Regions from separate parts of the Xanthomonas cannabis genome, predicted to be linked through region 2. Evidence: predicted binding sites of a transcription regulator. Region 2 holds the regulator's gene; the other holds the start of a gene.
What was found. Region 2 encodes FliA, which starts transcription of late flagellar genes. Its sites were predicted from a motif close to TAAAGTTTNNCNNNCNNNGGCCGATAA; they were not measured.
Positions count from the first base shown of each region.

Region 1: a site for FliA is predicted at 10,078-10,104, ahead of RZV17_RS07165 (GGDEF domain-containing protein). Genes of this name have one in related genera too.

Region 1 is NZ_CP136580.1:1,668,210-1,683,245, reverse strand. It holds gene RZV17_RS07215 ([protein-PII] uridylyltransferase) at 1-762, opposite strand, end outside; gene map (type I methionyl aminopeptidase) at 759-1,535, opposite strand; gene RZV17_RS07205 (spore coat U domain-containing protein) at 1,826-2,377, shown strand; gene RZV17_RS07200 (fimbria/pilus periplasmic chaperone) at 2,386-3,153, shown strand; gene RZV17_RS07195 (fimbria/pilus outer membrane usher protein) at 3,170-5,518, shown strand; gene RZV17_RS07190 (spore coat U domain-containing protein) at 5,515-6,549, shown strand; gene RZV17_RS07185 (hypothetical protein) at 6,616-6,924, shown strand; gene RZV17_RS07180 (fimbria/pilus periplasmic chaperone) at 6,927-7,634, shown strand; gene rpsB (30S ribosomal protein S2) at 8,087-8,890, shown strand; gene tsf (translation elongation factor Ts) at 9,059-9,937, shown strand; gene RZV17_RS07165 (GGDEF domain-containing protein) at 10,225-11,748, shown strand; gene pyrH (UMP kinase) at 11,855-12,577, shown strand; gene frr (ribosome recycling factor) at 12,772-13,329, shown strand; gene uppS (polyprenyl diphosphate synthase) at 13,347-14,108, shown strand; gene RZV17_RS07145 (phosphatidate cytidylyltransferase) at 14,105-14,932, shown strand; gene RZV17_RS07140 (1-deoxy-D-xylulose-5-phosphate reductoisomerase) at 14,935-15,036, shown strand, end outside.
Region 2 is NZ_CP136580.1:2,282,512-2,297,547, forward strand. It holds gene RZV17_RS09715 (chemotaxis protein CheA) at 1-731, opposite strand, end outside; gene RZV17_RS09720 (protein phosphatase CheZ) at 734-1,360, opposite strand; gene cheY (chemotaxis response regulator CheY) at 1,360-1,752, opposite strand; gene RZV17_RS09730 (RNA polymerase sigma factor FliA) at 1,788-2,555, opposite strand; gene RZV17_RS09735 (MinD/ParA family protein) at 2,552-3,436, opposite strand; gene flhF (flagellar biosynthesis protein FlhF) at 3,423-5,105, opposite strand; gene flhA (flagellar biosynthesis protein FlhA) at 5,743-7,815, opposite strand; gene flhB (flagellar biosynthesis protein FlhB) at 7,833-8,963, opposite strand; gene RZV17_RS09755 (diguanylate cyclase) at 9,257-12,178, opposite strand; gene RZV17_RS09760 (diguanylate cyclase) at 12,596-15,036, opposite strand, start outside.

The DNA.
Region 1 (15,036 bases), 610 kb from region 2:
CAGTTCCTCGCGCTCGCGCCGCAGCGCCGCCGCTTCGTCCAGGCCCACATGCCCCAGCCCGACCAGCGCGTCCAGATCCTTCACTCCGAACGCGCGCAACGCCATCCAGCCCAGGGTCTGCAGGTCGCGTAGACCACCCGGGCCATCCTTGATGTCGGGTTCGAGGTTGTCGGCGGTATCGCCGAAGCGCTCGTGCCGTGCCAGCAGCTCCTCGCGCTTGGCCTGGAAGAAATCGCGTGGCGACCACACCTGTTGCGGCGCGATGGCCGCTGCCAGCGCCGCGCGCGCCGCGCCATCGGCCACCAGTGCGCGCGATTCGATCAGCGCGGTGAGCACGGTCTGATCGACCGCTGCAGCCGTGCACTGCGCAGGCGAGCGCACCGCATGACTGATCGGCAGGCCCACATCCCACAACAGCGCGAACAGTCGCGCCAGCGCCTGCTCGTGGTCTTGCTGCGCAGCGGTGTCGCCCAGCACCAGTACATCCACGTCCGAGCGCGGGAACAACTCACCGCGCCCGTAGCCGCCGACCGCGTGCAGCGACAGGCCACTGTCGGCTGGAATGCAGCGCGTCCAGGCATTGCGCATCAGTTGATCGACGGCGCGTGCGCGCAGCGCCACCAGCCGCTCGATCGGCTCGCCCTGATCGAAGCGTTTGCACAGCCGCATGTCGGCGTGCACCAGCAGCGGACGGGCCTGCGCGGCCCAGTCCGCGTCGCCGGCGACGCCCGGGTCGGGTCGATCCGCCGGCGTGGCCGTCATACCGGCGCGGGAGAGTTGGCCGACAGCGTCAGCACATCCACGCCGTCCTCGGTCACCGCCACCATGTGCTCCCACTGCGCGGACAGCTTGCGGTCCTTGGTGACCACGGTCCAGCCATCGGGCAAGGTCTTATGGTGGTAGGTGCCTTCGTTGATCATCGGCTCGATGGTGAAGGTCATGCCCGGCTTGAGCACCAGTCCTTCGCCCGGACGGCCGTAATGCATCACCTGCGGTTCGTCGTGATAGACCTTGCCGATGCCATGGCCGCAATAGTCGCGCACCACGCTGAAGCGCTCGGCCTCGGCGAACTTCTGGATCGCATGGCCCACATCGCCCAGCGTCGCACCCGGCTTGACCGCGCGGATGCCGCGCCACATGGCTTCGTAAGTGGTGTCCACCAGGCGCTTGGCCATCACCGAGGGAGTGCCCACGTAGTACATGCGGCTGGTGTCGCCATGCCAGCCGTCCTTGATGACGGTGACATCGATATTGACGATGTCGCCATCCTTCAGGACCTTGGCCGCGCTCGGGATGCCGTGACAGATCACGTTGTTGACCGAGGTACACACGCTCTTCGGGAAGCCGCGATAGCCGACATTGGCAGGAATGGTTCCCTGCACATTGACGATATGGTCATGGCAGATGCGGTCCAGCTCGGCCGTGGTGACGCCTGGCTTGACGTGCGGGCCCACGATATCGAGCACCTCGGCGGCCAGTCGGCCGGCGATACGCATCAGTTCGATTTCTTCTTTGGTTTTCAGATTGACGCTCATGGCCCGGATTATCGCCGATCCGGGCTGAATCTGAACGACCCATGCCCGGCTTTTTTCAAGACGCATTGCCGTCGCACAAACGGACAGGGCAACAGAAAACCGCCGCCGCCCGCCCATTCATGTGTGACGCAGTCCCGAACGCGTCAAAGTTGGCGTGAACGGAGTCATCCGCAGGACATCGCACATTCGTCAGATCGGCCTTCGAAAACAGCTGGATAGCCGGCGCAATCGCCGTTATGTTTGGCACAGCTGATGCATTGCAGGGAGGGCGACATGTTGTCGCGTCACTGCTGACCCGACCGGTCAAGGAAATGTCCATGCGTACTGTCCGCCCTGTCCTGCTGTCCTTCGGCCTGCTCTCGACCATCGGTATGGCGACTGCTGCAGACACCACCACTTTCAACGTCAAGATCGCCGTGACCAAGGCCTGCACGATCACTGCCGCCTCTGCCACGGACGTCGACTTCGGCTCGGTGCTGTCCACCTCGACCGCCAATGTCGACGCCAACGGCAGCGTGACCGCCCAGTGCACCGCACTGACCCCCTACAACATCGCGCTGAGCGCAGGCAGCAACGCCGGCACCGCCAATGACGTGACCACCCGCCGGATGAAGAACGCCGACCCGCTGGTGACCACCAACAACTTCATTTCCTACCAGCTCTACCAGGACCTGGCGCGCAGCTCGGTGTGGGGCAGCACCACCGGCACCAACACCCTGAGCCGGACCGCCACCGGCCTCAACCAGGTCTATCCGGTCTACGGCCGCGTGACCAATCCGTCGGTCGCCAATGCCGCCACCGGTAGTTACCTGGACACGATCACCGCCACGATCGTCTATTGAGACCACGCATGCCCTTGTCAGCCCTGCGGTTTCCTGTGCGCGCACGGCTGGTCCTGACCGGACTGGCCCTGAGCCTGTTGCTGGGCAGTGCCTGGATGCTGCCCGCCGCGCAGGCGGCCAGCCTGCAGCTGGCCCCGACCTCGCTGACCCTGAGCGCCGAACAGAGCGCCGATGGGCTGTGGCTGAGCAATAGTGGCGGCGCGCCGGTACAGGTGCAGACCCGCGCCTACCGCTGGACCCAGCGCGAGGGCCAGGACCAGCTCGCCCCGACCCAGGAGCTGCTGATCAGCCCGCCGATGCGCACCCTGGCCGCCGGCGAGCGCCAGTTGATCCGGGTGATCCGTGCCGGGCCCGCACCCGGCAGCCAGGAAGCCTGCTACCGCATCATCGTCGACGAACTGCCCAGCGCCGATGCCGACCGCAAGGGCATGCAGTTCGTGCTGCGCTACTCGGTACCAATCTTCGTGCTGCCGCCCGGCAAGGCCGCGCCCACCCCGACCCTGAGCGCGCAGGTGGTGGCCGGCAGCGACGGCACTGCGCAGATCCAGATCAGCAATACCGGCAGCGGGCATGCACAGATCGCCGATCTGCAGCACCGGGTCGACGGCGCCACCAAGACCGCCTTGAACGGGCTGGTCGGCTATGTGCTGCCGGGGCAGACCATGCGCTGGTCGCTGGGCGCACCGCTGGCCCAGTTCGCCCGCGGCGCCATCATCGCAAGGATCAATGGTGAGGCTGACGAACGTACCCTGTTGGCCGCGCCGACAGCGCCGTGATGTGGCCCGGCTGGCGATGACGCTGCTGGCGGCCGCCACCGGGTGGGCAGATGCGACGGCCGGCGACCTCGCCGAGATCGACGCCTTGCCCGACCAGACCGCACAACCCGCCACCGGGCAGCCGCAGACGCTGTATCTGGAGGTCACCCTGAATCAGGCCGAGCGCGGCCTGACGCCGTTCGAGCTGGTCGACGGCCATCTGCGGGCCTCGGTGGACACATTGCGCAAGCTCGGCTTCATCCTGGCCGACCGCGCGCCGGGTCAGTCGGTCGATCTGGATCGCCTGCCCGACGTGGAAGTGCGCTACGACGCCGCCCTGCAGCGGCTCGCGCTGCAGGTGCCGGTGGCACAGCTGGCGCTGTCCACCACCGTGCTCAAGCCCGAAGAAGCCGCCCCGCCCAGCGCCACTGCATCGCCCGGCGCCCTGCTCAACTACGACCTGTATGCCACGCGCACCACCGGTGCCAGCAACGTGTCGCTGGCGACCGAACTGCGTGGCTTCGGCATCGGCCGCGGCATGTTCGACACCACGGCGGTGTTTCTGGCCTACGACCGCCCGCAGGACGAGCGCTGGCGCAGTGAAGCGGTGCGTCTGGACAGCGCCTGGCAGATGGATTTCCCCGATAGCGCCACCAGCCTGACGGTGGGCGACTTCTACAGCGGCTTCGTCGACTGGAGCCGCTCGCTGCGGCTGGGGGGCGTGCAGATCGGCCGCAATTACGCGCTGCAGCCGTATCGCGTGCTGACGCCGACGCCCAGTTTTCTGGGCGAAGCAGCGGTGCCTTCCACGGTGGAGCTCTACGTCGATGGCCTGCGTCAATACAGCGGCCAGGTGCCGGCCGGTCCGTTCCAGCTGGCCGCGCAACCGGGCATCAGCGGCACCGGCCAGGCGCAGATCGTGGTGACCGACGCCTTCGGTCGCGTGCGCCAGCTGAATTTCGCGTTTTACGGCACGCCGCAACTGCTGGCGCGCGGCATTTCCGAATGGTCGGCCGGCATCGGCCACCTGCGTCGCGACTACGGGGTGCGCTCGTTTTCCTATGCCTCGCAGCCGATCGCCAGCGCCACGTTGCGCAAGGGAGTGCGCGACGATTTCACCGTCGAGGCGCATGCCGAAGCCGGCGGCGGCGTGATCAATGCCGGCGCGGGCGGAGTGTGGTTGCTGGGTGCAGGCGGGGTGGTCAACGCTGCCTACGCCCACAGCCGGATGCATGACCTGCGCGGCGGACAGTACGTGCTGGGCTACGCCTGGAACAACCGGCGCTTCAACGTCAACCTGGGCACCCAGCGTACCCACGGCGACTACCGCGACCTGGGGGCGCTGCAGGGCAGCCTGCCGGCGCGCGTCAGCGACCGCGCCGCGTTCGGCATCAATGTCGACCCGATCGGTTCGCTGGGCACCAGCTACGTGCGCCTGAGCTACCCGCAAGGCGACACCTCGCGCTACGCCAGCGTGTTCTGGTCGCGCAGCTTCGGGCGCAACTGGGCCGCCAACCTGTCCGGCAACCAGAATCTGGACGAGCGCAGCGATCGCAGCCTGTATCTGTCACTGTCGACCACCTTCGGCCAGTTGCGCCAGGCCAGTGCCTCGATGCAGCGCAATGGCAACCGCACCGGCTTTGTCGCCGATGTCAGCCAGCCGCTGCCCGGCGACGGCGACCAGGGCGGCATTGGCTGGCGGCTGCAGGCACGCGCCGGCGACGATGCCAGTGGCGGGCTGGCCGAACTGGGCTGGCTGAACCGGGTCGGCCGCTACAACTTCGGTGCGGCCAGCCAGGATGGCGGCACCTTCGGCTATGCCAGCGCCAGCGGCAGCCTGGTGTGGATGGATGGACGGAGCTTTGCGGCGCGCGACGTCCAGGATGCGTTTGCGGTGGTCTCCACCGACGGCCAGGCCGGCATTCCGGTCCGGCTGGAAAACCGCCTGATCGGTGTCACCGATGCACGCGGCACCTTGCTGGTGACGCCCCTGCAGTCGTGGCAGCGCAATCAGTTGTCGATCGACACCTTGAACCTGCCCGCGGAGCTGCGCGTGGACCGCGTCGACACCACGGTGACCCCGCGCCAGCAGTCCGGTGTGGCCGTGCGCTTCGGCATCACCCGCGTGCGCGCTGCGGTGATCGTCCTGCACGATGCCAATGGCGCTGCATTGCCGGTGGGCAGCGTGGCGCAGCGCGAGGGGAACGCCGAACGCGTGGTGGTCGGCTACGACGGCGAAACCTATTTGGACAATCTGCAGGCCGACAACCGCATCCTGGTCGATCTGCCGCAGGGCCGTTGCGTGGCGCAGTTCGCGTACCCGGCCGAGGCCGGCGGCATTCCGCGGGTCGGCCCGCTGCGCTGTAAGACAGAGCCCGCGCCATGACACCAACGATGCGCTGGCCACTCCTGCTTGCATTGGCGCTCTGCAGCCTGTGGCTGGCACCGAGCCAGCACGCGCGCGCCGACACCACCTGCACGGTCACGCTGGGAACGCCCATGGCCTTCGGCAATGTCGCGGCCAATGGCACGACCGATGCGGTCGCCACGCTCAACGTCACGTGTGCGACCGCCGCGCTCAGCGTTCTGGGGTATGCGCAGGTGAGCCTGTGCCTGGATCTTGGCCCGGGTAGCGCGAGCAATGGGCTGTATGCCCCGCGCCGCATGCTCAACGCCACCGGCGACAGCCTGGACTTCCAGATCTACAAGGACGCCGCACGCACCCAGGTCTGGGGAGCCACCGGGTCGGCAAGCCCGTCGCCGGGCCTGTTGACGCTGTCGTACGGCGTTCCGGTGATCACCGGCGGCTCGCAGACGACCAGCATCACGCTGTACGGGCGCATTCCCGCCAACCAGATCCTGTCGACCGGCAATCACACCAGCAACTTTGGCGGTGCCGATACCGTGCTGCGCTACGCCTACAACGAAAGCATCATTGGCGTCCCGCCGGTTCCGGCCAATTGCACCACCGGCGGCAGCGGCGCCAAGACCGCCAGCAATGCATTCCCCTTCACCGCGTCGGCCAGCGTCCCGGCGCGCTGCAATACCTATGTCACCACCGACCTGGATTTCGGCAGCATCGCCGGCAGCATCGCCACCGCCATCGACCGCAGCTCCACCATCAGCCTGGCCTGCACCAACCGCACCGCCTGGAACATCGGCCTGGATGTCGGCGTCAACGCCAGTGGCAGCACCCGCCGCATGCGCCACGCCAGCAGCGCCAACTACATCACTTACGAGCTCTACAAGGACCCCGGCCGCAGCAGCCGCTGGGGCACCACCATCGGGGTCGACACCCTGGCCGGCACCGGCAACGGGGTGGCACAGACCGTCACCGTCTACGGACGCGCCCCGGCTCCGCAGCTGCCTATCTCAGGTGCCTACAACGACACGGTGACAGTCTCGATCACTTATTGACAGTTAATAAAGTTCGTTTGGGGCACGTCGCTATCTGTTACGTCTCCGCTGCAAACGATTGCCTTCATGATGACGGTCACCTTGCCGAAGTGCGTGCTTTTGCTTGCCCTCGCTTGCAGCGCCTCCATCGCGAGCGCGGCAGGCAACCGCGGCCCTGAAAACTCCACCCTGCACATCGGCCTGCGCGTGCTCAGCGGTTGCGAGCTGCGCACCACACCGCCCCGCGCCAGCTGCTCGCGCGGCACCCCGGTCGCGATCGCCCAACCAGCGCCGAGCGCCGGGAGGCCGCCGCTTGCCAGCACCGGCCAGGACGCCAGTGCCCTCGCCGGGCCTGCGCCCAGCGGCGCGGCGCGCATCACCACCATTGCGTTTTGACCATGGCCACGTCCTGCTTCCGTCGGGTCTGGCTGGTGCTGAGCCTGGCTGTCCTGACAACCAGCGGCAGCGCCGTCGGCGCCGAAATCGCCATCGCACCGACCACCGCGCACATCCCGGCCGACACCGATCAGACCGCCGTCTGGCTTTACAACCAGGACGCCCACCCGTGGCGCGCCGATGCCAGGCTCTACCGATGGCGCCAGCAAGGCGATCGCGAGGTGCTGGAACCGGCCCTGGGCGCCACCGTCAGCCCCAGCCAGTTCGATATCCCGCCGCAAGGCCGGCAGTTGTTGCGGGTGATCCGCCTCGGCCCCAGCCCCGCGACCACAGAAGACAGCTACCGCCTGGTGGTGACCCAGCACGCCACCGGCCAGGAGACCGAGCTGCTGCGGTACTCCACCCCGGTATTCGCGCTGCCCAGCGAACCGGGAAGCGGGCATCCGCGCCTGCAGGTCTCGCTGACCGGCCAGGGCGGCGAGAGGACGCTGCGCGTGCACAATGCCGGGCTCAGTCACGCACGCCTAGCCGACCTGGCCTTCATCGATGCCGGCGGCACCCGCCGCAGCATTCGTGACGACCTGGCCGGCTATGTGCTGCCAGGCCAGACCCGGCAATGGGCGCTGCCGGCCAGCCTGCTCCCCGGTACCGGCCGCTTCGTGGCACGCGTCAACAGCGATATCGAGAGCACGCTGACGCTGGAGCCCTGAGGGCTGGGATTGGAAATTCGGGATTGGGGATTCGCAAAAGCGTCACTGGCCTCGCCGTCCTTCGGCATGTGCGGCACGACCGTTCATTTCATTCGCAATCCGCTCTAAACCAATCTCTAATCCCGACTCCCGAATCCCCCAGCGATCACTGTCAGCTGCCTCAGAACCATACCAATTGCACCACGCCACCCAGCCGGCTATACTCCGCCGGCTGTTTTGCGTCTCTCACGCATTGCGTCGTTCACGTCGGACGTCACCGACGAATCCACACCTGCTGCCGCCATCCGCGCCGGGGTGCCCTCACAAGGGGTTCGTCGCGGAGGCAACAGGGAAGCCCAACCCCGGAATCTTGTGCGTTTGATGCGAGTCCCTCGCAACAGTCCGCATACCCATGCGCGGACTCTAAAAGTCAAGGCCGCGCACGGCGATTCCGCTCTTACGGAGTTACTTCAATGCCCCAAGTCACCATGCGCCAGATGCTGGAAGCCGGCGTCCATTTCGGCCACCAGACCCGCTACTGGAACCCCAAGATGGCGCCTTACATCTTCGGCGCGCGCGGCAAGATCCACATCATCAACCTCGAGAAGACCGTTCCGCTCTTCAACGACGCGATGAACTTCCTCTCCTCGATCGCGCAGAAGCGTGGCACCGTGCTGTTCCTGGGCACCAAGCGCAGCGCGCGCGAGTCCATCAAGGAAGAAGCCGAGCGTTGCAACATGCCGTTCATGACCCAGCGCTGGCTGGGCGGCACGCTGACCAACTTCCGCACCGTCAAGCAGTCGGTTGCCCGCCTGAAGGAACTGGAAGCGGCCGAGACCGATGGCACGTTCGAAAAGCTGGTCAAGCACGAAGTGCTGGGCCTGCGTCGCGAGCGCGAAAAGCTGGACGCCTCGCTGGGCGGCATCAAGGAAATGAACCGCCTGCCCGACGCGATCTTCGTGATCGACATCGGCCATGAAGACATCGCCATCAAGGAAGCCAAGAAGCTCGGCATCCCGGTGATCGCCGTGGTCGACACCAACTACGATCCGGCCCTGGTCGACTACGCCATCCCGGGTAACGACGACGCCATCCGCGCCGTGCAGCTGTACGCACGCGCCGCCGCCGATGCCGTGCTGGAAGGCAAGGCTGCTGCGCCGAACTCGGCTTCGGTCCGCGAAGAAGAGTTCTCGGCCGATGCCGGCGACGAAGGCAAGGGCCGTCGCGCTCCGGCCAAGAAGGGCGACAAGAAGGCTGACGCCGCCGCTGCCGAGTAACCGGCATGCAATGCGGCCGCACCATGCTGTGCGGCCGCAGCCCCGGCGGGTCCATCGCGACCCGTCGTACGGGCCACTGAAGACACAACGGGGGCGGCCAGCACGCTGCACCGTCTCCTACTGGCGGAATCCTTTCCGCCGCACGCATTCGTCCAATGAGGTAATCCCGTGGAAATCACTGCTTCCCTGGTCAAGGAACTGCGCGAGCGCACCGGCGCCGGCATGATGGAGTGCAAGAAGGCACTCGTCGAAAACGCTGGCGACATCGACGCCGCTGCCGAATGGCTGCGCAAGTCGGGTCTGGCCAAGGCTGACAAGAAGGCCGACCGCGTTGCCGCCGAAGGCCGCATCGCCACCGCACAGGCCGGCGGCAAGGCCGTGCTGGTCGAAGTCAACTCCGAGACCGACTTCGTCGCCAAGGACGAGAACTTCCTGGCCTTCACCGAGGTCGTGGCCAATGCCGCACTGAACTCGGACGCTGCCGATGCCGAGGCGCTCAAGAGCGTCAAGCTCGACAGCGGCGAGACCATCGAAGAGCGTCGCGCCGCAGTCATCGCCAAGGTCGGCGAGAACCTGCAGGTGCGTCGCCTGGTCCGCATCGACAGCGCCAACAACGTCGCGGCCTACGTGCACGGCGGCCGCATCGGCGTGCTGGTCGAGCTGAAGGGTGGCGACATCGAGCTGGCACGCGGCATCGCTATGCACATCGCTGCGATGAACCCGCCGCACGTCAAGGCGTCCGACGTTCCGGCCGAATTCGTCGCCAAGGAAAAGGAAATCGAACTGGCCAAGATGTCCGAAAAGGACAAGTCCAAGCCGGCCGAGATCCTGGAAAAGATCATCAGCGGCAAGATCAGCAAGATCGTCAACGAAGTCACGCTGTACGGCCAGCCGTACGTGCTGAACACCGATCAGACCGTCGAGCAGGCCGTCAAGGCCGCCGGTGCGGACGTGATCGGCTTCCAGCGCCTGGCCGTTGGCGAGGGCATCGAGAAGGTGGTGGAAGACTACGCCGCCGAAGTGATGAAGCAGGCCGGCCTGGCCTGATCTTCGCCACACTGCAGAAGGAGCCGCGGCATGCCGCGGCTTTTTTTGTGCCCGTTTTGTGCCCGTCCTTGCCGCACGACAGGCCCAGCGCCCGAACCTGAAGCAAACACATCCGGCACGCGGCGAACCGTGCTCGACGCTACAGATCGGTTGCGGGGTGCCGCTAAATCCAGATACCGACCAGGCTCTCGACACCCATCGCGCATGCAGCGCGGTGATGGCGGGGCATGGCGTGCCCTACTCAACGAACGCAGCTGTATGCTTGCGATCACCGTCGGCGATGACTCATGCAACCAGATCTTCAGGCCGCCCTGCACTACTGCCGCAACCTGCCATCGCCGCCTGGCGTCGCGCTGCGCGTGATCGAACTGGCGCAGGACCCGGACGTGGACATGACCACCACGGCGAATGTCATCGGCATGGACATGGCCTTGAGTGCACGCATGCTGCGCGTGGCCAACTCGCCGCTCTACGCCAGCCGCCGCCGCGTCGACAACCTGGGCCAGGCGCTGACCATGCTCGGACTCAATGCCACCTTGAGTCTGGCGTTGGGCTTTTCGATGGTGCACGGCGTGCGCAACACCTTCACCGCCCATCCCCTGCATGAGCACATCTGGCGTCGCGCCGGATTGTGCGCGCTGGCCAGCCGCATCCTGGGCCAGGCCTATGGCATCCGCAAGCCCGAAGAATTGATGCTGGCCGGCCTGCTGCAGGACATCGGCAAGCTGGCGCTGCTGCAAGGCGCGCCCGAGCTGTACGGGCCACTACTGGACCAGGCGCCGGACAATGCATCGCTACTGGATGCCGAGCGCGAACACCTGGGTGCCACCCATGCCGAGGTGGGCGCCTGGCTCGCGCATCAATGGCAATTGCCGCCCTATCTGCAGAATGCGATCGCGCAGAGCGAGGACGAACCGGCGAGCCTGGAGCCATTCATGGCCTGCGTCGCGCTGTCCGGGCGGCTGGCCGACATCTGGCTCTCCGCAAGCGCCGTCACCGCCACCGAACGCGCGCAGCGCCAGGCCCAGGACATCCTGGAACTGGATGCCGAGCGCTTCGAGAAAGTGATCGAACGCATCGCCGAATCGCTGCCCGAGCTGGAAGCGCTGTTCGACATCCGCGTGCCGCAACCCGAGCACATCCAGATGATCTTCGAGCAGGCGCGCGAACTGGCGATGCTGCGCAGCCTGCGCGAATTGCAGGACGTGGCCGAAGCGCGCCGGCATGCCGACGAATCGGAAAACCGCATGCGCCATCTGGCCGAACAGGCCAGCCGCGATGCATTGACCGGCGTGTTCAACCGCCATCAGCTCGGCACCGCGCTGACGCATGAGTTCGAACTGGCCTCGCGGCAGAGCTGGCCGCTGTCGATCGCCTTCATCGACCTGGACGACTTCAAGCGCGTCAACGATGCGCATGGCCATCTGGTTGGCGATGAGGTGTTGCGCAATTTTGCGCAGACACTGCAACGCATGGTGCGCACCAGCGATCTGGTGGCGCGCTACGGTGGCGAAGAATTCCTCGTGATCCTGCCCAACACACCGGCCGACGCGGCGCTGATGGTGATCGAGCGCATTCTTGCCGAGACTGCGCGCACGCCGATGGCGCAATTGCAGGGCGGCCCGTTGCATATCACCTTCTCTGCAGGCCTGGCCACGCACGGCGGTATCGAGCGTCAGTTCGAAAGCATCGAGCACCTGCTGCAGGCCGCCGACAGCACGCTGTATCGCTCCAAGCATCGCGGCCGCAACCGTGTCACCGCCTACGATGCGACCGATGTACCGACGCCGCCCAACCCGCGCGCACACTGAGCAACGCGTCACGTCGCCACCGACAAAGGAATTTTTACCACGCCCGGGGACAGGCTTCCGCTAGAATTGCCGGCGTTTGCCGTCCCCTACCCCCGAGGCCTCCCCCATGTCCGAACTTTCCTATCGCCGCATCCTTCTCAAACTTTCCGGGGAGGCGCTGATGGGAGACGGGGACTACGGCATCGACCCCAAGGTCATCAATCGCCTGGCCCATGAAGTGATCGAAGCCCAGCAGGCCGGTGCGCAGGTCGCGCTGGTCATCGGCGGCGGCAACATCTTCCGCGGCGCCGGTCTGGCCGCCAGCGGCATGGACCGCGTCACCGGCGATCACATGGGCATGCTGGCCACGGTGATCAATGCGCTGGCGATGCAGGATGCGCTGGAGAAGCTCGGCGCCAAGGTGCGCGTGATGAGCGCGATCAAGATCAACGATGTCTGCGAAGACTTCATCCGCCGCCGCGCCATGCGTCACCTGGAAAAGGGACGCATCGCGATCTTCGCTGCCGGCACCGGCAACCCGTTTTTCACCACCGACTCCGGCGCGGCGCTGCGCGCGATCGAGATCGGCGCCGACCTGCTGCTCAAGGCAACCAAGGTCGACGGCGTCTACGACAAGGACCCGAAGAAGCACACCGATGCGGTGCGCTACGACAGCCTGACCTACGACGAAGTCATCCTGCAGGGCCTGGAAGTGATGGACACCGCGGCCTTCGCACTGGCACGCGACAGCGACCTGCCGCTGCGCATCTTTGGCATGAGCGAGCCCGGTGTGCTGCTGCGCATCCTGCGCGGCGAGCAGATCGGCACGCTGGTGCAGGGCCGTAGCTGAGGTCGGGAATCGGGAATCGGGATTGGGGAATCGCAAGAGCGCATGGCCGAGCGCTGCGCAGCGATCTTCACCCCGCACGCCCGGCTGGAACAGGGCGGCAAGTGAACCGGCTGCACGGGTCCTGACGGCCTGCGAGTCGTGAAACCCCAGTCCCGGCTATAATCCCCGGATTCAGCTCCACACGGATTCCGGCGATGCTCACCCAGATCAAACAAGACGCGCAGACGCGCATGACCAAGAGCATCGATGCTCTGCGCCATTCCCTCACCACCATCCGCACCGGCCGTGCCTCGCCGGCGCTGCTGGACGGTATCAAGGTCAAGGCCTACGGCATCGACACGCCCCTGAATCAGGTCGCCAGCATCAGCGTCTCCGAAGGCCGCTCGCTGGTCATCAGCCTGTTCGACAAGGGCATGATCAAGGACGTGGAAAAAGCCATCTATGCCTCGGATCTGGGCCTGACCCCGACCGTGGTGGGCACCGTGATCCGCCTGAACCTGCCGCCGCTGACCGAGGAGCGCCGCAAGGAACTCAGCAAGTCGGTGCATGGCGAAGGCGAAGACAGCAAGGTGGCGATCCGCAATATCCGCCGCGATGCCAACCAGCAGGTCAAGGATCTGCTCAAGGACAAGGCCGTCACCGAAGACGAGGCCCGCAGCGCCGAAGAGGACATCCAGAAACTGACCGACAAGGCCATCAAGGACGTGGATGAGGTCGTCAAGGGCAAGGAACAGGAATTGATGACGGTCTGATCGTGGCATCGCCTGCCATGCATCCAGTCCCTTCCTCCGACGCGATACCGCGCCACATTGCCATCATCATGGATGGCAACGGGCGTTGGGCGCAGCGTCGGCGACGTCCGCGCATGATCGGCCATCGCGCCGGTGCGCGGGCGGTCAACCGCACCATCGATTTCTGCCTGGAAAAAGGCGTCAGCGCGCTGACCCTGTTCGCATTCTCCAGTGAAAACTGGGGCCGCCCGCAGGAAGAAGTGGATGCGCTGATGAAGCTGTTCCTGCACGCGCTGGACCGCGAGGTCGACGAATTGCAGCGACGCGGCGTGCAGGTGCGTTTCATCGGCGAGCGCAGCCGCTTCGCCGCCCCGTTGCGCGACCGCATGGCGGCAGCCGAACGCAGCACCGCCGGCAACGCGCGGCTGGTGCTGAGCATCGCGGCCAGCTACGGCGGCCGCCAGGACATCGCTGCGGCTGCCCGCGCACTGGCCGAAGAGGTGGCCGCCGGTCGCCTGCAACCGCAGCAGATCGACGAAGCCCTGCTCGCCAGCCGGGTGGCCCTGGCCGACCTGCCGGCGCCGGATCTGTTCATCCGAACCGGCGGTGATACCCGCATCAGCAATTTCCTGCTGTGGCAGCTGGCCTACACCGAGCTGTGGTTCACCGAAACCCTGTGGCCGGAGTTCGATGCCGGCGTCCTGCAGCAGGCGCTGGATGATTACGCCGGGCGCGAACGTCGCTTCGGCCTGACCAGCGCCCAGATCGCCGAGAAGGCGACGGAGACTTCCTCCGCATGACCAAGACCCGCGTGATTGCCGCGTTGATCATGGCGCCGCTCGCCATCTGCGCGATCGTGCTGCTGCCCACGCAGTGGCTGGCGGCGCTGGCGGCGGTGCTGTTCCTGACCGGGCTGTGGGAATGGCTCAAGCTCTCCGGCATCGACGACAGCCTGCCGCGCACCGTGCTGCTGATGCTCAACCTGCTGCTGATGGTACTGATGGTGTGGGCTTCGGCCGGCTCCATGGTGCTGTTCCAGATCGCCGCCCTGGTGGGCGTGGTGTGGTGGGTGCTGGCGCTGCTGTGGCTGCGCTTCTTCACCTTTGGTGCCGATCACGGCAACGGCCAGGCACGCGCGCTCAAACTGGCCGCCGGCACCCTGGCGGTACTGCCGGCCTGGGCCGCACTGGTGTTGCTGCATGCCAACCCGGACAAGGGCAACCTGTGGCTGCTGACCGCGCTGACCATGGTCTGGGCGGCCGACTCGGGCGCGTATTTCGCCGGGCGCGCGTTCGGCAAGCACAAGCTGGCGCCGCGCATCAGCCCCAACAAGACCATCGAAGGGCTGCTCGGCGGCATGGTCGCCGGTATCGCGGTGGCCTGCGCGTTCGGCTGGCTGGCCGGATTGACCCTGGCGCATGTGCCGCAGCTGGTGCTGGTTGCGGCCGTCGCGGTGCTGGCCTCGGTGCTGGGCGACCTGTTCGAGAGCCTGCTCAAGCGCCATGCCGGCGCCAAGGACTCGGGCACGGTGATCCCGGGCCACGGCGGCGTGCTGGATCGTATCGATGGCGTGCTCGCCGCCCTGCCGGTGTTCGCACTCGGCAAGGAAATTCTCGGATTCTAAGCATGGCTGGCTCTTCTCCCCGCCAGGTCGCCGTCTTCGGTGCGACCGGCTCGATCGGCACGTCGGCCCTGGACGTCATCGCCCGCCATCCGGACCGGCTGCGC
Region 2 (15,036 bases):
GGGAAACGCGAAAACACCTTGCTCACCGGCTGCATGCGGGTACGCATCACCGCGGTCTGCAGGCGCGCGGTGGCGATGTCGAGCGTGCTGACGGCACGGTCGAGTTCTTCGTCGCGCAGGCGGGTGCGCAAGGTCTTCAGACGGTTGCGCGAGAGCACCAGCTCGCCGATCAGATTGACGATGGCATCCAGGCGCTTGGTGTCCACGCGCACGGTCTGCTCGGCTTCCGCGCCACCCTTGGCCGCGCCTTTGCCGGCCGCCTTGGGAGCGGGCGCATGCGCATCGTCGGCATGTGCGGCAGTCGCCGGTTTGGCAGTGGCTGCCTTGGGCGCGGCCTTGACCGCCGGCGGGCCGCTCTTGGCATCGAACTGCGCGATCAGCGTGGCCGGTGCATGCGGTACGGTTTCGCCAGAGCCCATCGCATCCAGCATGGCCTGCAGATAGTCCAGCGATTGCTGCGCGGCGTCGAAGTGATGCGCCTGCAGCACGGCCTGGCCCGAGCGCGCCATGCCGAGGGTTTCTTCAGCGGCGTGGCAGAGCTCCACCATGGGCTTGATCGCCAGGAAGCCGGCGCCGCCCTTGAGCGTGTGGAAGCCGCGGAACACCGCATTGAGCTGGTCGGCCTCGTCTGGCGCCTGTTCCAGCGACACCAGCTGTTCGCCGAGGCGATCCAGGATTTCCTGGGCCTCGACGATGAAATCGGCAGCAATATCGTCTGGAACGGCACTCATGGTTACAACCCCAATCCGGACAGCAAATCGTCGGCGTCGTCCTGCGACACGGCGTGACGGTCCAGGCCCTTGATCGCAGGACCGGCAAGACCGCCGTCGTCTTTCTTCGGCTCGGGATTCTTCGGCGGCAGGCCGAGCGCACCGAAGCCCTCGTGCACGCGGCGCACGATGCCGGCCACGCGGCGGATGATCTGGCCGCTGAGGTCCTGATAGCTTTGCGCCAGCGACAGCTCGGTGAGGTTGTGGCGCATCTTGTCCATCAGCGCGCCCTGGTCCTGATTGAGGCCGCCATCGCGCAGCTGGTTGGCCAGCACGCGGCATTCCTCGACCAGGTCCAGCGTGCGGTGGCTGGCCTTTTCGGTCATCTCCACCACGTGATCCAGGCGCGAGCAGGCATCGTCCAGCTCACCGGCTTCTTCGGGCACGGTGGGCAGCTCGCCCAGCGCCTGGCCAAGTTCGCGGGCAAGCCGGCTCAGGCTCTGCATCATCGGGCGCGTGCGCAGGGCGGCGAGGTGGTCGACCTCGCGCCGCCAGGCGACCTGGTCACCGCTTTCCAGTGCATCGAGTGCGCCTTGCAGGCGCTCGATCAACGCGGCACGTTCGGCATCGGTTTCCACGGTGGCGTTCATCAGGCGGTCGCCGCCAGACGTTCGAACACCTTGCCCAGCTTTTCTTCCAGCGTCTGCGCGGTAAACGGCTTGATGATGTAGCCGTTGACGCCGCACTGGGCCGCTTCGATGATCTGCTCGCGCTTGGCTTCGGCGGTCACCATCATCACCGGCAGGTGCTTGAGCTTGGCGTCGGCGCGGATGTTGCGCAGCAGGTCGATGCCGGTCATGCCGGGCATGTTCCAGTCCGTCACCACGAAGTCGAACGGGCCCGCGCGCAACGCGGCCAGCGCGCTGTTGCCGTCTTCGGCCTCTGCGGTATTGGTGAAGCCGAGATCCGCCAACAGATTCTTGACGATGCGTCGCATCGTCGAGAAGTCGTCCACGATCAGGATCCGCATGTTCTTGTTCACATCAAGCTCCTAACACGAAAAATTACGCGAAAAATTCAGTCGTCGACTTCGACGCCGGCATCGGCCAGTTCGAAGACCTTGAGGCGGCCACGCAAACGCACCACCGCCTGGCCATGGATCTGGCACACGCGCGATTCGCTGACGCCCAGCACGGCGCCGATTTCCTTCAGGTTCAATTCCTGTTCGTAGTACAGCGACAGCACCAGCTGCTCGCGCTCGGGCAACTGGCCGATGGCCTTGCCCAGCTCGCGGCCGAATTCGCCACGCTCCATCATCTGCTGCGGATTGGGGCCACCCTTGGCGGTGGTGTCCAGCTCGCCGTGATCTTCGATGCGCGATTCCAGGCTCAGCACCTGGCCACGTGCGGCGTCTTCCATCAGGCGCAGGTAGTCGGGCAGCGGCATTTCCATGGCGGCGGCCACTTCGGTGGCGGCGGCGGCGCGGCCGGTGTTCTGCTCGATCTTGCGCACGGCAGCAGCGGCGTCACGGGCGCGGCGGTGCACCGAACGCGGCACCCAGTCGCCCCGGCGGATCTCGTCGATCATCGAGCCGCGGATGCGGATCGAGGCATAGGTTTCGAACGAGGCACCCTGGTCGGAGTCGTAGCTGCGCGAGGCTTCGATCAGGCCGATCATGCCGGCCTGGATCAGGTCGTCCACTTCCACGCTGGCCGGCAGGCGCGCGGCCAGATGGTGGGCAATGCGGCGGACCAGGTCGGCGTGCTGGGTCACCACGTCGTTGGCGTTGTTGCGCTGCACGGCGCGGTACTGCGCGCTGGCCGTGGTGGCGGTAGCGGTGCTCATGCGGCCACTCCCCGTTGGATGATGCGTTCGACAAAGAACTCGACGTTGCCGCGCGGCACGGTGGGTGCCTGCCAGCGCGAGGTACGGCGTGCGATTTCGGCAATCGCCTGCGCCGACGGACTGGACGGGTAGGCCTTGATGACGGGTTGCTGACGCTGCACCGACAGGCGCAGCCAGTCGTCCTGCGGCACGTGGCCGAGATAGTTCAGCGAGACGTCGCCAAGGAACTTTTCGCAGACCCGGGAGAGCTTGTCGTACAGCAGGCGGCCTTCATTGGGGTCGCGCACCATGTTGGCGATGATCTGCAGGCGGTCCACGCCGCGTTCGCGCGAGAGCACCTTGATCAGCGCGTAGGCGTCGGTGATCGAGGCCGGCTCGTCGCAGACCACCACCACGGTGTCCTGGGCGGCCTGGCAGAAGGTCAGCACGCTGTCGGTGATGCCGGCGGCGGTATCGATGACCATCACGTCCAGGTCGCGTTCCAGTTCGGAGAACACGTTGACCAGGCCGATGTGCTGGGCCGGGGCCAGTTCGGCCATGTGGCGGCGACCGGACGCGGCCGGCACCACCAGCACGCCGCCGGGGCCTTCGATGATCACTTCATCGAGCGTGCAACGGCCGGCGATCAGGTCGGCCAGGGTGTACTTGGGCGAGAGTCCCAAGACCACATCCAGGTTGGCCAGGCCAAGGTCGGCGTCGAGCAGCAGGGTGCGCTTGCCCATGTCGGCAAGCGCCACGGCCAGGTTGGCGGAGATGTTGGTTTTACCCACGCCACCCTTGCCACCGGTCACGGCAATGGTGCGCACCGGGCCCAAAGGCTCGGGACGGGTCGCCGACAGGGGGAAGGCGTTGGTCAGCTTGGCGTATTCACGCGACTGCATGGTTGTGCTCCGGAGTACAGGGCTTATCGGCAGCGCGCCGCAAATCTTCAAGACGAAGAACGAGACTGGCGGCATTGGCGCGGTGCAGGTCGTCGGGGACCCGCTGTCCGTCAGTCACCCAGGTGATGGGCATTTGGTGGTCGACCACCACCGACAAGGCGCTGCCGAAGCGGCCGGTCTCGTCGAGTTTGGTCAGCACCACGCCTTGGGGCTTGGCGTGGGCGAAGCGGCGCACGACCTCGTCGAGGTCGGCGAAATGGGAGTTGGCGGGCAGCACCAGCAGCGAGGTGACCTGCTGGGCGGCGCGCAGCCAGTTCAGCTGGGCGGCCAGGGCACGGTCGCGCTGGCCCATGCCAGCGGTGTCGATCAGCACCAGCTTGTAGTCGCGCAGACGCTCCAGCAGTTCCAGCAGGCTTTCGGCGCTATCGGCCTCGTGCACGGCGATGCCGAGCTGACGGCCGTAGCTGTGCAGCTGTTCGCGGCCACCGACGCGCAAGGTGTCGGTGGTGACCAGGGCCACGTCGCGCGGGGCGTGCTGGGCGGCGAAGCGCTGCGCCAGCTTGGCGATGGTGGTGGTCTTGCCGGCGCCGGTCGGGCCGACCAGGGCGATCACGCCGCCACGTTCCAGCGGGTCGACCGGGGCCACCGGCAGGCGCTTGGACAACAGGCCCAGCATCAGCCCGCGGCCACGGTGCAATTCGGTATCGGCCGGGATCTGCATGGCGATGTCGCGGGTCAGACCGGCGTCGAAGCCGTAGTCGTCCATCAGCTCCAGGGCCTGCGCACGCACCGGGGAGCCGCGCAGGCGCTCGTCGGTGAGGCGGTTCATTTCGCGCTCGATCATCTGCCGCATCAGCGCCAGTTCGCCGCGCAGCTGCTTGAGTTCTTCATCGTTCTGCGCGACCGGCGCCGCAGCCACCGGCACCGCGGCCAGCGCGGCGGGGGCAACGACGATCGGCGGCAGCGCAGCCGGCGGCAGGATCTGCGGCAGGGCGTCGTCCAGATCGAAGTCGGCCTCATCGGCGAAGGCGTCGTCGTCCTGGCCATGTGCGGCGTAGGCCGGGGCGGCGGCAGCGATCGGAGCCGGAGCCGGGCTCGGAGCGGTCTGCAGCGCCGGGCGCTGGACCGGGGCGGTGGTCAGGAAGTCGGCGAACAGCTGTTCCGGCACCGCCGACAGCGCATGGTCCTGACGCTGCGCCACCGGGGCAGCCAGCTCCTGCACGGCCGGCATCGGCGCGGCGCTGCGGATCGGGGCGGCCACCGGGGCCTGACGCGGCACGCTGACCGGCTGGCGCAGGGCCATGGCGGCGATCATCTCTTCAGCGGCGCTGGCAACGCGCTGGCGGTGGCTCATGCCGGCCTCGGCGGCTGGCTTCAGCGGAGCATGCACCGGCGCGGCGGGGCGGGCCGCCGGCTGGGCCGGGGCCTGCTGCACCGGAGCCTGCTGCACGGGCGCCTGCTGGGCGGGCGCGGCGCTGGCCGGGGTCTCGGCGCGGGCGGTTTCAAGGGCGCGCTGCACCAGTTCTTCGTCGTAATTGCTGGCCGCGACGATTTCGATGCCTTCGGCGGTGCGGCGGTTGGACAGGATCACCGCATCCGGGCCGTGCTCGTCACGCACCATGCGGAATGCGGTGCGCATGTCCGGGGCAACAAAGCGTTTGATCTTCATGCCACGTGCCTCCAGGAACGGGACCCGCCGGACGCCGGACGGGTGCGCGATGAATGTGGGTGTGTTGCCAGCGTCATGAGTTGCATGTCCCGTTTGTGTTCCAAGTCCTGCCATCCGCCCCGCAGCGGTGGAGCTGTCTGCGGTCTCGCCAGAGCTAATGCATGTGGTGTGCCAAAACCGCAGTGCTGGATTTCTGGCGCTCGATCAGGAGGGTTGCGCGTGCGGCGGCTGCCTCTGCTGCCCCCATCCGCCCTTCGGGCACCTTCCCCCGCAGGCGGGGGAAGGGAGGCGTTTGCAGGCAGGGGAAGCAGGCGTTGGTGGAGCGCCGCTGCAGCGCTGGCAACCCGTTGCCTTCTCCCGCGGGCGGGAGAAGGTGGCGCGCAGCGCCGGATGAGGGGCGGTTGGTGCCGTGCGAGTCCTACCTGCGGGAATATCGCCAGACTGCTGCCCCCATCCGCCCTTCGGGCACCTTCCCCCGCAGGCGGGGGAAGGGAGGCATTTACAGGCGGGGAAGGGAGGCGTTTGCAGGCAGGGGAAGGAGGCGTTGGTGGAACGCCGCTGCAGCGCTGGCAACCCGTTGCCTTCTCCCGCGGGCGGGAGAAGGTGGCGCGCAGCGCCGGATGAGGGCCGTTGGTCTTTAGCTGATGGTGCCGACCAGCTTCAGGCGCTTGTCTTCCGGCACTTCGCTGTAGGCCAGCACCGACAGGCTGGGCACGCTGTGGCGGACCAGGCGGGCCAGCGCCGCGCGTACCTGGCCGGGGACCAGCACCACCGCCGGTTCGTTGCGGGCTTCCTGCTTGCCCACGCAATCGGCCAGGCTCTGGTGCAGGCGCTCGGCCAGGCCGGGTTCCAGTGCCACGCCGTTGCCGTGGGTGGATTCCTGCAGCACGCGCTCCAGCTGCGGGGCCAGGGTGAACACCGGCAGTTCGGCGGACATGCCGGCGATCTCCTGCACGATGAAGCGGCCCAGCGAGGTGCGTACCGCTGCGGTGAGGGTGGCCGGGTCCTGGCTGTGCGGGGCGTGCTCGACCAGCGCTTCGACGATCTTGCGCAGCTGGCGTACCGGGATGCGCTCGATCAGCAGGTTCTGCAGCACGCGCACCACCACCGACAGCGGCAGCGCCTTGGGGGTGAGGTCCTCGACCATCTTGGGCGCGGTCTTGGCCAGGGTTGCCAGCAACTGCTGCACTTCTTCGTGGCCGAGCAGTTCCGGGGCGTGTTCGCGGATCAGGTGCGACAGATGGGTGGCCACCACGGTGGCCGGGTCGACCACGGTGTAGCCCATCGATTCGGCATAGGCGCGCTGATGCGGCTGGATCCAGGTGGCGTCCAGGCCGAACGCCGGGTCCTTGCCGGGAATGCCGTCGAGCTGGCCGAGCGCACCGCCCGGGTCCAGCGCCAGCTCGCGGTCGGGGTAGATTTCGGCGGTGGCCACCGGCACGCCGTGCACCAGCAGCCGATACGCATTGGCCGACAACTCCAGGTTGTCGCGGATATGCACCGGCGGCACCAGGAAACCGATGTCCTGGGTGAGCTTGCGGCGCACGCCCTTGATGCGCGCCATCAATTCGCCGCCCTGGTGCTTGTCCACCAGCGGGATCAGCCGGTAGCCCACTTCCAGCCCCAGCGGGTCGATCGGGCGCAGTTCGTCCCAGCTCAGTTCCGCGCTGGCCTGGGCGGCAGTGGCCGCCGCAGCCGCCTGCGGGTCGGCGGCCGCATCCCCTGCCGCCGGCGCCACCAGGCTGCGCTTGTACATTTTCCAGGCGATCACGCCCAGGATCAGGCCCAGCGTCAAAAACGCGACGTTCGGCATGCCCGGCACCAGGCCGACCAGGCCCAGGATGGCCGCGGCCACCGCCAGTGCGCGATGCTGGCCGAACACCTGGCTAATCATTGCCCCGCGCATGTCCTGCGCCCGCGAGGCGCGGGTCACCAGCAAGGCCACCGAGGACGACACCAGCAAGGCCGGCAGCTGCGCCACCAATCCGTCGCCGATCGACAGCAGGGTGTAGGTGGACGCGGCATCCACGAAGCTCATGCCGTGCTGGAACATGCCGACGGCCATGCCGCCGATGAGGTTGATGAACAGGATCAGGATGGCGGCGATGGCGTCGCCGCGGATGAACTTGTTGGCACCGTCCATCGCGCCGTAGAAGTCGGCTTCCTCGCGCACTTCCTCGCGGCGGGCCTTGGCTTCCTCACGCGTCAGCAAACCGGCGTTGAGGTCGGCGTCGATGGCCATCTGCTTGCCGGGCATGGCGTCCAGGATGAAGCGCGCGGTCACTTCCGACACGCGCCCGGCACCCTTGGTGATGACCACGAAGTTGATGATGGTCAGGATCGCGAACACCACGATACCCACGGCGTAGTTGCCGCCGATCACGAACTGGCCGAACGCCTCGATCACCTTGCCGGCGGCGGCGTGGCCGTCCTGGCCGTTGATCAGGATCACGCGGCTGGAGGCCACGTTCAGCGCCAGCCGCAGCATCGTGGTCATCAACAGCACGATGGGGAAAATGGTGAATTCCAGCGGGCGCTGCACGTACACCACCGCCAGCAGCACCATCAGGGAGATGGCGATGTTGAAGGTGAACAGCGCGTCCAGCACCGGCGCGGCCAGCGGCACCATCAGCATGGCCAGCATGGCCATCAGGGCCAGCGGGGCACCCAGGCCGTTACGCAGCAACTCCATGACGCGGCGGGCGTTCATCGGGGCGGGTTGGGCGCTCATGCGCTGGCCCCCTTGCCGAACTCATCCACTTCGAGCGAGGGCAGTTCCGGCATCGGGCCGCCATTCCACCCGCGCAACTGGTAGACGTAGGACAGGGCCTGGGCCACGACCGAATAGAGTCTCACGGGAATTTCCTTGCCGATTTGGGCTTCCCTATACAAGGCGCGTGCCAAAGGCGGGGCGGTGACGATCGCCACCCGGTGCTGTTCGCAGGCTTCGCGGATGCGGAAGGCCATTTCGTCCACGCCCTTGGCCACCACGATCGGCGCGCGCATCTTGCCGCCCTCGTACTTGAGCGCCACCGCGTAGTGGGTCGGATTCATCAGCACCACGTCGGCCTTGGGCACTGCTTCCATCATCTGGCGCTGCGACATCTGCATCTGCATCTGGCGGATGCGGCCCTTGACCTCCGGGCTGCCCTCGCTTTCCTTCATCTCGCGCTTGATCTCTTCGCGGGTCATCTTCAGCTTCCGCAGCCAGTTCCACTTCTGGTACGGCGCGTCGATGGCCGCCAGCAGCACCAAGGCGCCTGCGGTGTAGAACAGCAGGCTCTTGGTGAAGTCCAGGCCGTTGCCCACCGCCTGTTCCAGCGGCTGGTTCACCAGCGCACGCAGGCCGGGCAGGCTCTTGGAGATGCACAGCCAGGCGGCCAGGCCGACGAACAGCAGGCGCAGCACCGACTTGACCAGCTCGGCCAGGCTGTTGCTGCCCCACATGCGCTTGATCCCGTTCATCGGGTTGAGCTTGGTGAGGTCGGGCATGATCGCCTTGCTGGAAAAATGCAGGCCGCTCATCATCAGCGGCCCGGCCAGCCCGGCCAGCAGGCACACGCCGATCAGCGGCAGCATCACCCACAGCAACTGCAGCAGCAGGTCGCCGAAATGGCCGAACAGGGCCATCGGGTTTTCGCGCATCCTGGGGTCGGGGCTGAGTGCGGTCTTCATCCAGACCGCCGCGCCATCGCCAATGCCGCCGGCCAGTGCCATCAACCCGAACACGCCGGCGCCAAACACCGCGGCGGTGGACAGCTCGCGCGATTGCGGGAAGTTGCCCTGTTCGCGGGCCTCGCGCAGGCGTTTTTCGGTGGGAAGCTCTGTACGCTCGCCGCCGTCTTCGGACTCGGACATGGGGATGCCGGTGGGGGATTACGCCCTCCGATGCAAGCGGCATTCCAGAACCGCGACCGCCAGCCCCGGACGCCGGCAGCGACACAGCGTGCCAAGCCTGCAGGCGGCGATCGTCCTGGACCGTGATCGTCCTGGACCGTTCACCCGTTCCCCCGTTCCCCCGTTCCCCCGTTCCCCCGTTCACCCGCTTTGCCGCTTTGCCGCCAGCTCGCCCAGCGGCCGAGCACGGGCGCGCGCAACGCACCGACGCGCCCCACGGAGAGCCTGGGTCCCCGGTGCATGGGGGCGCGCGCTCAGGCCACCGAAATCTCGGGCTCTTCCGGCTCGATACGGTTGCGGCCGTGGCGCTTGGCCCGATACAAGGCCTCGTCCGCACGCGCCAGCAGGGTGGCGGCGGTGTCGCCGACGCGGTACCACGCCACGCCGATCGAGCAGGTCACCTGCAGCGCGCGCGCAGCGCCCACCTCGTAGGGCGACAGGCTGATCGCCTCGTGGATGGCGCGCAGCCGATGCTGGCCCTGACGGGTCATGCCGGGCAGCAGCAACAGCAGTTCTTCGCCGCCGTACCGGCCCACCTTGTCCGAATCGCGCAGGCAGGCGGTAAGCCGCGCGCCCACCTTGGCCAGCACCGCATCGCCGACCAGGTGGCCGTGTTCGTCGTTGACCTGCTTGAAGTGGTCCAGGTCGATCAACACCACCGCCAACGGGTGTTCTGCATGCGCGCAGGCCTGCAGTTCCTCGCCCATGGCCTCGAGAATGCCGGAGCGGTTGAGCAGGCCGGTGAGCGCGTCGTGGCTGGCCTTCAGCGCCAGCGCGGCGCGTGCGCTTTCCAGCTCGTGCTTCTCGCGTTCGAGCTGATAGGTGCGCTCGGCCACCAGCTCGGCCAGCATGCGCTCGCGCGCCATCAGATGACGGTGGCGCCAGCTCCACAGCCCGATCAGCAGGCCGCTGCCGATCAGCAGGTACAAGGCAATCGCAGGCGGGCTGCGCCACCACAGCGGCGCCACCGCAAAGGCCAGGTCCACGACCGGCGAGGCGGTGCGCCGATAGCGGTCCAGCACCTGCACCTGCAGGCGGAAGTGCCCGGACGGCAGCGGCGGTTGGTCGATCGACAGGTCGTCACTCTGGATCCATTCGTCGTGCAGGCCGAGCAGGCGATAGCGCACGGTCAGCCGGCTCGGGTCGTCGTAGACCTCCATCGTGGACAGTTCGATATGCAGCGGTTTGTCGCTCCAGCCCAGCAGCTGCCCGCTGCGGATCGGGACGCCGCCGCGGCTGACGCTGTCGATCCGCACGCTGGGCTGGCGATCGTCGAACAGCCGCGCCGGGTCGGCCAGGTGGCTGACGCCGCGCGCGGTGCCGATCCACACCGAACCATCCGGATCCTCGGCGAACGCCGCTTCGGACACGTCGTCCCAGATCAGCCCCTGCGATTGCGACAGATGCGCCCAGCGCTCGCCGTCATAGACCTCCACGCCACGCGCATGGCCCACCCAGATCCGGCCCACGCTGTCGCCGCGCAACAGGTACACACCCACATCGCGCAGGGCGTCGTCACTGATGGCCTGCAGGTCCACGCCGTCGGCCAGCACCCTGCCGTGCCAGACGCCGGGGCGGTAGAACGCCAGCCACACTTCGCCGCTGTCGCTGATATGGAACTTGCTTACCCACGGCTCGGCATCGCCACCGTTGACCTTCACCGGCACCTTGGCCCAGTGCGCGCCGCGCAGCCGGAACAGCCCATTGGCGCTGGACACCCACAGCGTGCCGTCGGCGGTCTGCTGGATATCGGTGTAGGCAATGGCGGGCATGCCGGCAACTGGCTGCAGCGCGCCACCCTCGAGCGGGCGCTCGATCACGAACAGTCCGCCGGCGGTGAGGATCCATAGCCGGCCCTGCCGATCCAGGAGCAGGCGTCTGGCGGTGCGCGGGAGTTTGGCCACCTCGGCGTTGCGACCATCGGGCCAGAAGCGCTGCAGGTGGCCGGCCGAGTTGAGCGTCCACAGGCTGCCGTCGCTGCTGCGCTGCATGCCCACGATCTGGATGCCGGCTTGCGGCAGCGCCGGTGCAAAGCGCCCGCCCGGGTGCGCCTGCCGTCCCACGCCGTGCTCGTTGCCCACCAGCAAGGCGTGCTGCGCATCGCGTGCAATGGACCAGGTCGGGGCGGGCGGCATGCCCTGGGTGGCGTCCCAGTTCTCGATCCATTCGTAGCCGGCCCAACGCACCAGGCCTTCGCCGTCCACGGTCATCCAGAGGTCGCCGTCGCGGTCGACCACGATCGCATCGCTGCTGCCCGGTGGCAGCCCGTTGTCGGCGCCGAAGGTCCGCCAGCGGCCGTGTTCCCAGCGCACCAGGCCATCGTTGCGGCGCACCAGCACGCGTCCTTCGCGATCCATCACCAGCGGTGCCTGTCGTCCGACCGTGCTGCCGTCCAGCAGCGGCAGCGGGCGCACTCGGAAGCGGTCGTCACCCGGCGCGCGGTGGAGCAGGGTCCCGGCGCCACGGGCCCACAGCCCGCCGTCGCGATCGCGCAGCACGCTGGACCAGCGATCCTCCGGCACGCCCTGGTCGGGGCCATAGACCTGCACCCGGCGTTGCGCGTCGATGGCGCACAGCTTGCGCGCACACCCCACCCACAGGGTGTCGCCCTCCACCGACAGACTCATCGCCTTGGACAGTTCCGGCACCCGCACCCGCGTGGCGGTGTCCAGCAGGTAGTCGCTATGCCACTTGCCGTTGCTGCGCGGGCGCAGCACCTCCAGTTCGCCGCCGTTGAGCATCACCGTGCCCCACGACGGGCTGGCCAGCAGCATGCCGTCCTGCAGATGCTCGGCCTCGTCGCGGGCAAGCTTGCGGAAGCCATGTTCGTCGCCGACGAACAGCGCCTGGAACCCGGCAACCCACAGGCGACCGTCCGGCGCTTCGCTCATGGCGGTGATCGGTTCGTTACGCAGGCCGTCCAGCGGAACCTGCTGGAAGATGCGGCCGTTGTAGCGATACAGGCCGCTCTCGGTGCATACCCACAGCAGGGTATGGCGGGTCTGCAACAGGCAGGTGCCGGCCAGGCCGAGCAGGCCCTGATCGTGGGCATAACGCCGAATGCTGGCGCTCTGCGCACCGGCCAGCTCCGCAAACGACAGCAGGGCCAACAGCAGCACCGCAGCCAACGGTGGCACTCGGCCTGACGACCTCGATTGGCGGTGCAAGAACCCCACGGGCGTTTCGATCTCCCACGCATCCAAGCGTGTGGTCCGCGCCATCGCGCGGACGTCTCACGCTTGCCATTGATGGCCCCATCCCAGGCCACGATCTATCGACTAGCGGCTGTGCATGCGACTTACTTTAATTGCATTAAGTAATCGATCGATGCGGTGAATCAGCGGGCCGGACCGTGCCGCAGTCCTGTCGTGGAACGGCCGAGACCAGCGTCAATGCACGATCTGGATCGCGGTCAAGGCTGCAGCGCAAAGCTGGGCGCCGGGGCGGCGGCGCTGGCGCGGAGCGTCCATCCCGCTGCTGGGCAACCAGAGCGCCCTGCGCCGGATTGGCCCTTGTGGCCGTGCTGGTGCACACGCGATATCGGCGCACACGCCGGCCCTGCGCAGCGCTGCCGCGGCGCTGCACCGGTCGGATCAGTCGAGATGACCGGCCGGTGCGACAGGGCGCACCGGCCCATGGTCGTAATCGATGCGATTGCGGCCGCTGCGCTTGGCGGCGTACAGCGCTGCATCGGCGCGGGCCAGCAATTGTTCGAGGGTTTCGCCGGGCTGGAACCAGGCCACGCCGATCGAGCAGGTGACATGCAGCCAGCCGCCATCGATGGGGTAGTCGCCGCAGATGCCGCGGTGCAGGGCATCCAGCCGATGCGTGGCCTCCTGCGTCAGCCCCGGCATCAGCGCCAGCAATTCCTCGCCGCCGTAACGGCCGATGCGGTCCTCGCCACGCACCAGCGTATCCATCCGCCGGCCCACCCCGGCCAGCACCGCATCGCCGGCCAGGTGGCCATGCTGGTCGTTGACCAGCTTGAAATGGTCCAGGTCGATCAGCACCACCGCCAACGGCCGCGCCGTCGCATCGGCGCGTTCCAGCAGGTCGCGCAGGGCCGCCAGGATGCCGGCGCGGTTGAGCAGGCCGGTGAGTTCGTCGTGGGTGGCCTTGAGCGCGAGCGCGGCACGGGCCGATTCCAGATCGCGCTTGTCCTGCTCCAGCTCGGCGGTGCGTTCGGCCACCAGCTGCTCCAGCTCGCGCTTGCGGCGCAGCAGTTTGGCGGTACGCCAGCGCAACAGCACGATCACCGCTGCAATGGCCAGCACCCCATAGCCGATCAGTGCGGGGATGCCGCGCCACCAGGGTGGGCGCAGCACGAAGTGGAACCGCGCCACGGCGCTTGCGCTGCGTTGATAGGCATCCAGCGCCTGCACCTCGAGCGTGTAACGGCCCGGTGGCAGCAGTGGGTAGGTGAGATGGCTGAGCGAGGTGGTGGTCCAGCGCGCCTGATGGCCTTCCACGCGATAGCGGAAACTGATCCGCTCGGCGCCGCCTTCGACGCCAGGCGTGCGAAGCTCGATGTCCAGCGGCGTTTCGGACCAGTCCAGCGCGCTGCCGGCCCGGACGATCTGGGTGCCGCGACGGACCTGGCCGATCTCGACCTTGAGCGCCTGTGCCGCAAACAACCGCTGCGGGTCGCGCAGATGGCTGAGCCCTCTGCTGCTGCCGATCCAGATGCTGCCGTCGTCGTCTTCCAGAAACGCATTGGACGAAAGGTCGTCCCACAGCAGGCCTTCTGCACGGGTGATGCGCGACCAACGTCCCTGCTGGTACAGATCCAGCCCCTGGCTGCTGCCCACCCATAGCCGTCCCTTGCGATCGTGACGCAGGATGAATGGCATCACCCTGGACAACAACGGGTCGTCCACCGCCTGGACCGGCAGGCTGCCATCGGCCTGCAGGCGGCCATGCCATAGCCCGGTTTCGCGCAATGACAGCCAGATTTCGCCATCGGGTGCGAAATCGATCTGGTACATGTCCTGCGTGGGCAACGTGCCGGTGACCGGCACGTGCACCCATGTCGTGCCGTCACGCCGGTACAGACCATCGCCGGTGGCGGCCCACAGGCGGCCTTGGGGGTCCAAGTCGATGTCACCAATGAACCTGGTCGCCATCGCCGGATCGGACACCAGCGTGTAAGGCGGGCTGGCTTGGCCGTGCCCGAGCCCGCGCGAGGTCGCAATCCAGACCGAACCGGTGGCATCGAACAGGATCTTGTAGCCCGGCCGCGGCAGATCCATCACCTGCCGGGTCAATCCGGTGACTGGATCGCGCCGCGCGATGGCGCCGGAGTAGTACGACACCCAGGCCGCGCCGTCCGGTGCCACCGCGATGTTCAGCGTCTGCGACAACGGCTTGCCATCCTCCAGCCGCCACGGCTGCGCACGCACGGCGTGTCGCGCGAGCAGGTTGGCACCGCCGTCGGCGCCTACTGCGAGCGTGCCGTCGGGCAGGCGCTGCATCGACCAGATGGGCGCCGACGCCATGCCCTGTGCTTCGGTGAGATGCTCGATGTTGCCGTAGCCGAGCAGGCGCTGCAGCCCGGTCCCGCGCGTGCCGATCCACAAGGTCCCGGTGCTCTGGAACAGCAGCGGGCCAACCATCGCATCCAGCTGCAGGCCCTGATCGGTGCCGATATCGGTCCAATGCGAACCGTCCCAACGCACCAGGCCGTGATCCGACCGCGTCAGCATGCGGCCATGCGCGTCTTCCACCATCGTGGTGGCGCCGGACATGGTTTCGAAGCTGTTGTGCGGATTGGCCGGGCGCTCCTGGAAACGGGAGGCGCCCGGTTCGCGCGACACCATGATGCCGCCGCCGCGCAACCACAGCCGGCCGCCACGCTCGCGAAAGATCACGCGCCACCGCCTGGCCGGTACGCCATCGGCGTCGGACAAGGTTTCGACCACGGTGCCATTGGCGTCCAGACGACAGACGCCGGCATTGCAGGACACCCACAGGAACCGGCCATCGGCCAGCAGGGTAGGGCCGGTCTTCAACACGGTGCCATCGCGCGTTTGCAGTG